Linked DNA regions of Solidesulfovibrio magneticus RS-1. The protein of the gene in region 2 interacts with the protein of the main gene of each other region in a pairwise test. Links are inferred from orthologs where the notes say so. Each region holds a gene or a part of one and is shown on either strand. Other genes may lie near its edges.

Region 1 (2,770 bases), 2.3 Mb from region 2 along the record:
TATCCCAAGCATCTGCCGCCGGAAATCCGCATCCGCATCATGAGCGGGCGGGTCAAGGACACCCCGGCCACGGTCCAGGACGTCGAGATGCTTCCCGTTGCCGAAGCCGGCGGAGCCGCCCAGGAACTGGTGCTCACCCCCTTCGACGAATACAAAAAGGATGTGGAGCACCGTTATTTCAAGCTCCTCATGCAGACCGCCGGCGGCGACATCCACCGGGCCTGCGAACTGTCCGAGCTTGGCAAGCAGAGCCTGTACCGCTACCTGCGCATCCACGGCATTCCGACCCGGACTTAGCGTCGCGCCCCTTAAAAAACACGAAGGTGTTTTTCAAGAATAACAAATGGTTTTAGGCTGTTATTTACGAAACGTCCTCTGCGCTTTTCGTTGACGCGAACAAGGGTCGCGCCCCTTGTCGGCCACCCCGCCGCGATCACGCCACAGGAGCCGCCATGACCGCCGTCTTCGCCTACGTCACCGCCCCGAGCGTCGAGGAAGCCGACCGCATCGGGGCCGCCCTGGTCGAGGAACGCCTGGCCGCCTGCGCCAATATTTTCCCGGCGATGCGTTCCGTCTACCGCTGGAAAGGGGCCATCGAAAAAGCCGACGAGGCCGTGCTCGTGGCCAAGACCCGGCAGTCCCTGGCCCCGGCGCTCATCGCCCGGGTCAAGGAACTGCATCCCTACGAGGTGCCCTGCGTGGTCACCCTGCCCATCACCGACGGGCTGCCCGATTTCCTGCGCTGGATCGAAGACGAAACCACGCCCCAAACCGACAACCCCGCATGAAGGAGACACGCCCCATGCGCATCCTCGTCTCGGGCTCCCTGGCCTATGACCGCATCATGAGCTTTCCGGGCAGCTTCGCCGACCACATCCTGCCCGACAAGATCCATATCCTAAACGTCTGCTTCCTGGTCGAAGGCCTGGAGGAAAAATTCGGCGGCACGGCCGGCAACATCGCCTATTGCCTGCGCCTTTTGGGTGAAGACCCGACCATCGTGGCCACCGCCGGCAAGGACTTCGCCGCCTACGAGGCCTGGCTGCGCCATTGCGGCATCGCCATCGACGGCATCCGCCGGGTCAACGGCGAATTCACGGCCGGGGCCTACATCACCACCGACAAGGCCGACAACCAGATCACCGGGTTTAATCCCGGGGCCATGAAGCACCGGGCCGACTATACCGTGGACGAAGCCGACCCGGCCCAGACCATCGCCATCGTCGCCCCGGGCAATCTTGAGGACATGCAGGACTTCCCCCGCCGCTACAAGGCCAAGGGCATCCCCTGCATGGTCGATCCCGGCCAGAACATCACCGCCTTTAGCGGCGATCAGCTCGCCGAGATGCTCACCGGCGCGACCTACCTCATTTCCAACGACTACGAGCTGGAACTCATCCAGAATTCCACCAAGCTCACCCAGGCCGAGATCGTGGAGCGCGCCGGGACCGTCATCACCACCCTGGGCGAGAAAGGCTCGGTCATCCGCCAGAAGGGTTCCGAAATCGCCATCCCGCCCTGCCCCGTGGCCGAGGTCAAGGACCCCACCGGCGCGGGCGACGCCTTCCGCGCCGGCTTCGTCAAGGGCCTGGCCCTGGACAAGCCCCTGGATGTCGCCGCCCGTCTCGGCTCGGTATCGGCCGCCTATGCCGTGGAAAAGCACGGCACCCAGGAACACGCCTTCACCTGGCAGGAGTTTGCCGACCGCTACGCCGCCGCTTTCGGCCCCCTGAAGTAGCCGCCCTCCCACCTTCGCCGTTCCACCGGGGGCGGCCGCCCGTCCCCGGCTGCAAGGAATTTCCGCCCATGCCCCGCATCGCTTCCGAAGACGACTTTCTGTCCCTCATGGATGCCCACTTCCCTCGCCAGGCCGCTGGCGTGGAGCTGCCGCGCGGCGATGACGCCGCCGTGGTCGCCGTGCCGGCGCGCCTGTGCGTCACCTCCGACCTCTTTGTCGAGGACGTGCATTTTCGGCGCTCGTACTTCACCCCGGCTGAGGTCGGGGCCAAGTCCCTGGCCGTCAACTTGAGCGACGTGGCCGCCATGGGCGGCACACCCACGGGCTTTGTCCTGGGGATCGTGTGTCCCGACGACGCCGACCGCGACTACTGGGACGCTTTTTTGGCCGGCATGGCCGCCCTGGCCGCCAGCCACGACGTGCCCCTGGTCGGGGGCGATCTGTCGCGCGGCGACAAAATCGCCGTGTCCGTCACGGTCTGGGGCGCACCCGGGCCGTCCGGGCGCTTTCTCACCCGGGGAGCCGGCCATCCAGGCGACATCCTCGTGGCCGTGGGCGATCTGGGGCTGGCCCGGGTGGGGCTGGCGGTGCTGGAAAAGCACGGCCGCGCCGCTCTGGCCGACTGGCCGGCGGCCACCGCCGCCCACCTGGCCCCCGTGCCGCGCCTGGCCGAAGGGCTGGCCCTGGCCGCGCTGCCCGGCGTCACCTCCTGCATGGACGTCTCCGACGGCCTGGCCCGGGATCTGCCGCGCCTGTTGCCGGACGGCCACGGGGCCGACCTCTTTTTCCCGCCGGGGGGCCTGCACCCGGAAGTCACGGCCCACGCCGCCGGCCATGGCCGGCCACCCGAAAAGGTCGCCTTTTTCGGCGGCGAGGACTACGCCCTGCTGGCCACGGTCGCGCCGTCCGCCCTGGCCGCCCTGCGCGCCGCCGTGCCTGCCGCCAAGCCCATCGGGGCTATCGCGGCCAAGCCCGGCTACACGCTCAACGGCGCCCCCATAAACGAGCGCGGCTTCGACCATTTCGGCTAGC
Region 2 (7,775 bases):
GGCGGCGGGGTTATGGCTGGCCGCGGCCTGGTCCAGGCGGGCCAGGGTCTCGGCCAGGACCGGTCCGGCCACAGCCAGGGCTTCTTCGGCCTCGGCCGCGAGCAGCTCGTGTTCCCCAAGCAGGAAGACCAGGGCGCGGCGTCTGGGATCTTGCATTATGTCCAGGTCCGGTTGGGCGCGGCGGCGATTTCGGCCAGCACGGCCTCAAGGTCGTTTATGCGGTAGGGCTTGGAGAAATAGGCGTTCATCCCGGCCTGGCGGCACTGGGCGTCGTCGTCTTCGGTGGCCTGGGCGGTCAGGGCGATGATGGGCGTCGTCACGCCGTGCTCCCGCAGCCGGCGGGAGGCTTCCAGGCCGTCGAGGATGGGCATGCGCACGTCCATGAACACGACATGGTAGGGAGCGTCGGCATCCCGGGCGGCCAGCACCAGACGCACGGCTTCCTGGCCGTCGCTGGCGAAGTCGGCTTGGCCCACGCCAAGTTTTTGCAGGATTTTTTGCAGCAAAAAACGGTTGTAGGGGTTGTCCTCGGCCACCAGGGCGCGCAGCCCCCCGAAGTCGGCGGCCGAGGGCAGGGGCAGCTCCGGCCGGGTGTGGGCGGCCTGGGGCTCGGGCAGGGCCAGGGTGAAGGAGAAGACGCTGCCGCGCCCGGGGCTCGTGTCCAGCTCCAGGCCCGATCCGCCGAGCAGCTCCACCAGCCGGTTGGAAATGGACAGCCCCAGGCCCGTGCCGCCGGGGTTGCGGGCCACGGCGTCATCGGTCTGGACAAAGGGCTCGAAGATGCGTTCCCGAACCTCGGGGGTGATGCCGGGGCCGGTGTCGTGCACGGCGAAGGTGACGCGCGGGGGACCCTCGTGGCCCAGGTTGGCCGTGGCGCGCCTGGCCGACAGGGTCACACGGCCGCTGGGCGTGAACTTGATGGCATTGGACAACAGGTTGAGCAATATCTGTTTCAGGCGCACCGGATCGCACAGCACCACCCGGGGCAGGGACGGGTCGCGTTCGATGGCCAGGGTCAGCCCCTGCTGGTCGGCGGCCTGGGCCATGACCCGGCGGACTTCCTCCAGGAGCCGGTCGATGTCCATGGGCGCGGGCCGGATTTCCAGGCGGCCCATCTCGATGCGGGAAAAGTCCAGGATGTCGTTTAAGATGACGAGCAGACCCTCGCCGGCGGCCCGCATGGTTTCGACGCATTCCCGCTGTTGCGGGGGAAGATTGGCCCGCAGCAGCAGTTGGGACAGGCCCATGATGGCATTGAGCGGCGTGCGGATTTCGTGGCTCATGTTGGCCAGGAAGGCCGATTTCATACGGCTGGCTTCCTCGGCCTGAACCTGGGCCCGGATGAGGTCGGAGACGTCCACGAAGGATTCGATGCCGCCGGTGATCTGGCCGTCGGCGCCCAGGATGGGGGCGGCGTTTTTGAGGATGGTGAGACGCTTGCCGCCTCGGGCGGCGATGGTGGATTGACGTTTTTGCACCGCGCCGTCGCCGGGGGCGGTCGAGCAGGGGGAGAGCGGCGATTCGCGCAGCAGCTGGACCCGGGGCCGGCCCAGGGCCTGGTCCCGGGTATAACCGGTGATGGCCGTGAATTCGTCGTTTATCGTCACCACCACATCGTCGCGGTTGACGATGCAGATGGCCGCGCCGGCGATGGTGATGACTTGTTCCAGGAAGCGTTTTTCGCGCTCCACGCCAAGCCTCGCCTCGACCAGCGGGGTGACGTCGATGAGCGAGACAATGAGGCCGGCGAACATGCCGTCCTCAATGACGGGCTGGAGCTTGACCGTGACGTCGCGCGCCCCGATCCGGCTTTCGAAGGAGACCGGCGCATGGGCCACGCCGCGGCGGAAGAGGTCGAGGAAGGCGGCGGCCTGGTAGTCCTCGGTATCCAGGTCGAGGACTTCGAGGCGCGCGCCCAGCACTTCGGCCCGGGAGCGCCCGAGCCAGGTCAGGTAACGGTCGTTTATTTCGGCGATGACGCCCGAGGGCGCGATAAAGGCGATGGCCTGGTCCAGGGCGGCGATGATGGAGGTGAGCCGGGCCAGGCGTTTGTCGGACGTGGCGTTTTGTCCGGCCCGGACCGGGCGTGCGCCGGGCGGAGAGGCCGCCCGACGGCGACTGGGGCGGCTAGGCCGGTTTGGAGTCGGCCGCCGCGTGAAAGACATCGAGGCGTTCCTTGTAAGGAGGGTGTCCGAAAAAGGCCGAGCCCGAAACTAGGACATCGGCTCCGGCGGCCAGCAGGGCGGCCGTGTTGTCCGGGGTCACGCCGCCGTCGACTTGGATGCGGAACGCCAGTCCCCGCTCCCGGCGCAGGGCGCTTAAGGCCCGGATCTTGTCCAGGCAGAAGGGGATGAAGGACTGGCCGCCGAATCCCGGGTTGACGGTCATGATGAGCACCATGTCCAGCTGGGGCAGCAGCCATTCCACGGCCGAAAGCGGCGTGGCCGGATTGAGCGCCACGGCCGGGGCCGCGCCCAGGCGGGCGATCTCGGCCACGGCCCGTTCCAGGTGGACGGTGGCCTCGGCGTGGACGCAGATAAGGTCCGAGCCGGCCGCCCGGAATTCGGCCAGATAGCGCTCGGGCCGCTCGATCATGAGGTGGGTGTCGAAATACAGCCGGCTCGTTTTGCGCATGGCGGCGATAAGCGGCGGCCCGAAGGTGATGTTGGGCACGAACTGCCCGTCCATGACGTCAAGGTGGACCCAGGATAATCCGGCCGCTTCCAGGGCGGCCAGTTCGTCGGCCAGCCGGGCGAAATCCGAGGACAGAAGCGAGGGCGACAAAATAAACGGCGGCGTCATGGCGGCTCCGGCTGAAGGATTGTGACGCGCACGGCGTCTTGATCCCATGGATAGACCGCCGGCCGTTCCGGGTCAAGGCAGGCGAGGTGGCGGCGGGCCGTTCGGGACCGTTGTCACAAATCCGCCCGAGGCGTATGCCGGAAATGGCGCGGAAACGGACGGCGGAACCGACGTCACGCGTTCTTGTCCCCCGCGTCACCGGACCGTAACGGAGCCTTTCTACCTTCACCACGTCACCTGGGGCAATTCGCGCCAACCTTGCGCGACCATCACTTTTATACGGAGGATTCTCATGAAAAAGCTTATTGGCATCGTGGCCGCGTTTCTGATGATGGCCTCTACCGCTCTGGCCGACACCACCATCAAGGTCGATGGTTCCACCACCGTCCTGCCCATCATGCAGAAAGTCGTCGAAGCCTACATGAAGGCCCATCCCGACGTGAAGATCTCGGTTTCCGGCGGCGGCTCGGGCAACGGCATCAAGGCGCTCATCGACGGCGCCACCGACGTGGCCATGGCCTCCCGCGCCATGCAGCCCAAGGAACTCGACCTGGCCAAAACCAAGAACATCGCGCCCAAGCAGATCGTGTGCGCCGTCGACGCCATCGTGCCCGTGGTCAACCCGGCCAACAAGCTCACCGAGATCACCACCGACCAGCTCAAGGACCTCTACATGGGCAAGATCACCTCCTGGAAGGACCTGGGCGGCGACGGCCCGGTGGTCGTCATCTCCCGCGACACCTCCTCGGGCACCTACGAGAGCTGGGAAGAGCTGGTCATGAAGAAGGAGCGCGTGTTCCCCGGCGCCCTCATGCAGGCTTCCAGCGGCGCCGTGGTTCAGGCCGTGAGCAAGAACAAGAACGCCCTGGGCTACGTCGGCATCGGCTATCTCGACGCCTCCACCAAGGCGCTGAAGGTCAACGGCGTCGAGCCCACGGCCGAAAACGCCAAGGCCAAGAAGTTCCCCGTCTCCCGCGACCTCTACATCTATACCAACGGCGAGCCCGCCGGCGCGGTCAAGGGCTTGATCGACTTCCTGCTTGGCGCCGAAGGCCAGAAGCTCGTCAAGGAAGCCGGCTTCGTCTCGATCAACTAAACCCCGCCCGCCCCACGAAGAACCCTTCGCGCCCCGGACCGCCAAAGCGGGCCGGGGCGCGCTCCCGGGAGAGACGCCATGGCCATGTCGCGCCAGTCCAAGGACAACCTGATCCGCAACGCCTTTTTCCTCACGGCCTTAAGCTCCATCGTGGCCCTGGCCTTGATCATGCTCTACCTCTTCATCGAGGGCCTGCCGATCTTCAAGATCGTCTCGGTGACGGACTTCCTTTTCGGCCACTACTGGTATCCCACTTCCGAACCCCATGAGTTCGGCATCTTTCCGCTCATCGTGGCCTCGCTGGCCGTCACGGCCCTGTCCTCGGCCATCGCCATCCCCCTGGGCGTCATGACTGCCATCTACCTGGCCGAAATCGCCAGCCGCCGCACCCGCGACATCTTCAAGCCCATCGTGGAGCTGCTGGCCGCCCTGCCGTCCGTGGTCATCGGCTTTTTCGGCATGGTGGTGGTTGCGCCCTTTATCCAGGAAACCTTCGACCTGGCCACCGGGCTTAATCTTTTCAACGCCGCCATCATGCTGGCGTTTATGTCCGTGCCCACCATCTGCTCGGTGTCCGAGGACGCCATCTACGCCGTGCCCCGGGAACTCAAGGAAGCCTCCCTGGCCCTGGGGGCCACCCATTTCGAGACCATCTCCAAAGTGGTGTTGCCGGCCTCGCTGTCAGGCATCTCCACCGCCGTCATGCTCGGCATGTCCCGGGCCATCGGCGAGACCATGGTCGTCCTCATGGTGGCCGGCGGCGCGGCCATGATCCCCAACTCGATTTTCTCCCCGGTGCGGCCCATGCCGTCGAGCATCGCCGCCGAAATGGCCGAGGCCTCCTTTCGCGGCGACCACTACCGGGCGCTTTTCGCCATCGGCATCGTGCTGTTCCTTTTCACTCTGGCCTTTAATCTCATCGCCAGTCACGTGGCCGAAAAGCACAAGCAGGTCGGCGCGGCCACCCTGTAAGCGACCAGGAGCGACATCATGAACCAGACCGCCCTCACCCATGCCGGGCTGGCCCGCCGCCACCGCACCCAAAAAATCATGTGGGGCGTTTTCGGGGCCTCCTCGCTCATCAACATGGCCGCCCTGGTGCTCATCTGCGGCTTTCTCCTCGTCAAGGGCCTGCCCGCCATCAGCTGGTCGTTTTTAACCGAGATGCCCCGCGACTCCATGACCGCCGGCGGCATCCTGCCCTGCATCCTGGGCACCATCTACTTAAGCCTGGGAACCATGTGCGTCGCCTTTCCCCTCGGCGTGGCCTCGGCCGTCTACCTCAACGAATACGCCCGGCCCGGCCGCACCCTGCGGCTGATCCGCCTGGGGATCAACAACCTGGCCGGCGTGCCCTCGGTGGTCTTCGGCCTTTTTGGCCTGGCCTTTTTCGTCACCTTCTTCGGCCTGGGCGTCAGCCTCTTGTCGGGCATCCTGACCCTGTCCATCCTCGTGTTGCCGGTCATCATCGGCACGGCCGAGGAGGCGCTCAAGTCCGTGCCCCAGACCTACCGCGAAGCCTCGCTGGGCCTTGGGGCCACCAAGTGGCAGACCATCCGGCTGGTGGTCCTGCCGGCGGCCATGCCCGGCATGCTCACCGGCGCGATCCTGGGCCTTTCCCGGGTGGCCGGCGAAACCGCCGCCATCATGTTCACGGCCTCGGTCTTTTTCACGCCCTACCTGCCCACCAACATCACCGATTCGGTCATGGCCCTGCCGTACCACATCTACGTCCTGGCCACGGCCGGCACCGACATCGACAAGACCCGCCCCCTGCAATACGGCACGGCGCTGGTGCTCATCGTCCTGGTGCTGGGCATGAACCTCGGGGCCATCCTCTACCGGGCCAAGCTGCAAAAGAAGCGGTAGTACGCGAAGAGAAAGCCAGAAAGATGCCTCCGGCGGCCGGGGGCCTGAGGCCCCCGGACCCCCCAGTTGAAGAAAGGGGATAAGGGGGGAGGCAGGAGGGTGCGTTTGGACGGTAGGTTGGTCCGAACCGGCACGGCAACGAGCCGGAAAAGATGAAAAAAGGCGGCGTGGACGCATAAGGCGTTCCGCCGCTTTTGGTTTGGCCCGGGACTCCGGGCCGGGACTTGTCCGCAAACGCCGGTCCGATGGGGCCGCCGGTCGCCGGGGGGCGGCCGGCCAGATCGTCGGCCCGGCGAACCAGGGAGGCTTCCCATGACCGATGGCGGCGACGCGACGGGACGCAAGAACTACGTCCTGGACACCAACGTGCTCATCGAAAACCCGCAATGCGTGCTCAAGCTGCGAAACGGCGTGGAAAACGCCATCCACATCCCCTACCACGTGCTCATGGAGTTGGAGGCGCTCAAAAAAACGCCCAAGCTGCGCCATATCGTGGCCAACGTCATCGGCGTTTTAAGCGACAACCGCGACCGCATCCATTTCATCCAGAACGACAAGAGCCACTCGGCCTTCACCGACATCGTCGACAACCACATCCTCGACGAAATCCAGGCCTCCACCATCGACGATCCGGTGCTCGTCACCAACGACCGGATCCTCAAGCTCCAGGCCGAGCTGCGCGGCATCAAAAGCGAGGAACTGCGCGATTCCAAGCCCTTCGAATCCGAATCCCAGCGCTACACCGGCTTCGTGGAAGAGGGCGAGGAACCCGTGCCCAACTGCTTCAGCTGGCGCGAGGGCAAGCCCGTGCTCCACGCCCCGGACGGCGAACGGGTCATCAGCCACACCTGCGACGTCTGGAACGTGCGCCCGCGCACGGTCTACCAGAACCTGGCCCTGGAGCTCATCATGGCGCCCCACATCGACCTTGTCTCCATCCAAAGCGAGGCCGGCTACGGCAAGACCTTCCTGGCCCTGGCCGCCGCCCTCTACGCCGTGCAGGAGAAAAAGCAGTACGACAAGATTTTCGTCTTAAAGCCCACCATCGAGATCGGGGCCAAGCTCGGCTACCTGCCCGGCGACGTCTCGGAAAAGATGGAACCCTACGTGAAATACGTCTTCGACCTGCTGGTCAAGCTCCACCGCTGCCGGGCGGCCAACAAGGTGTTCCTCAACCCCAACGACGAAATGCTGCGGGTCAATCCCAAGAAGTTCGAGATCCTGCCCCTGGCCTACGTGCGCGGCATGAACATCGAAAACGCCTTCGTGGTCATCGACGAGGCCCAGAACCTGGCCCGCTCGGAAGTGCGGGCGCTTCTGACCCGCATGGGCGAGGGCGTCAAATGCGTGGTCCTTGGCGACACCTCGCAGGTGGACAACCCGTATCTCAACGAAGCCAACAACGGGCTGAACTGGATCGTGCGCAAGTTCAAGGGATTCCCCAACTACGCCCACATCGTGCTCAAGGGCGAGCGCTCGCGCGGCCCCATTACCGATATGGTTTTGAAGTCGAAGTTGTAGGGAGAGGGAAGACTGGGGATGCCTCCGGCGGCCGGGAGGGGGTAACCCCCTCCCGGACCCTCCCTGATTGGGGGCCGGGCAAGGTCCCCGGAAAGCGCCGGGCGCGGAAAGAGGCGGGCCTGCGCGCTCTGGCCTATTCCCGGGGCAGGGCCACGCTGACGGTGGTGCCGGCGGCTTCGGACACGTCGAGGCGGATGGTCCCGCCCTGGCATTCGGTCATGAGCCGGGCCGAGTAGGTGCCCAGGCCATTGCCCTTGGTTTTGCCGGCGGTGGCGTATTTCTCGAAAAAGATCGGGATGATTTCGGCCGGCGGGGGGCTAGGGTTGGCGATGGCGAAGCCGGCCTGATCGCCGGCGGCGAAAAAGCCCACCACAACCGTGGCCCCGGCCGCTTCGGCTTCCAGGGCGTTTTTGAGCAGGTTGCCGGCCGTGGTCTGGACGAGCAGCGCATTGCCCAGGGCAAAGACCGGCGGCTGAGCCGGCGGGAA

What was found.
Region 1: the proteins of rpe (region 2) and DMR_RS08875 interact in binary tests that used the Escherichia coli proteins (3 or more experiments, as listed by UniProt). The link is inferred for Solidesulfovibrio magneticus RS-1 from one-to-one orthologs.

Annotation. Positions count from the first base shown.
Region 1 is NC_012796.1:2,118,510-2,121,279, reverse strand. It holds DMR_RS08875 (carbohydrate kinase family protein), read left to right. Parts: upstream 1-802; coding sequence 803-1,738; downstream 1,739-2,770. Other genes in the region: thiL (thiamine-phosphate kinase), read left to right, coding at 1,807-2,769; cutA (divalent-cation tolerance protein CutA), read left to right, coding at 453-788; DMR_RS08885 (sigma-54-dependent transcriptional regulator), read left to right, coding at 1-297. UniProt on the Escherichia coli protein: Catalyzes the ATP-dependent phosphorylation of fructoselysine to fructoselysine 6-phosphate. Functions in a fructoselysine degradation pathway that allows E.coli to grow on fructoselysine or psicoselysine.
Region 2 is NC_012796.1:4,397,252-4,405,026, reverse strand. What follows is about bases 966-3,776. They hold rpe (ribulose-phosphate 3-epimerase), read right to left. Parts: upstream 2,803-3,776; coding sequence 2,128-2,802; downstream 966-2,127. Other genes in these bases: DMR_RS18250 (PstS family phosphate ABC transporter substrate-binding protein), read left to right, coding at 3,095-3,776; DMR_RS18260 (hybrid sensor histidine kinase/response regulator), read right to left, coding at 966-2,165. Also shown: DMR_RS18265 (Hpt domain-containing protein), read right to left, coding at 1-156; more of DMR_RS18260, read right to left, coding at 156-965; more of DMR_RS18250, read left to right, coding at 3,777-3,898; phosphate ABC transporter permease subunit PstC, read left to right, coding at 3,977-4,870; phosphate ABC transporter permease PstA, read left to right, coding at 4,889-5,767; DMR_RS18235 (PhoH family protein), read left to right, coding at 6,080-7,288; DMR_RS18230 (PAS domain S-box protein), read right to left, coding at 7,422-7,775. UniProt on the Escherichia coli protein: Catalyzes the reversible epimerization of D-ribulose 5-phosphate to D-xylulose 5-phosphate.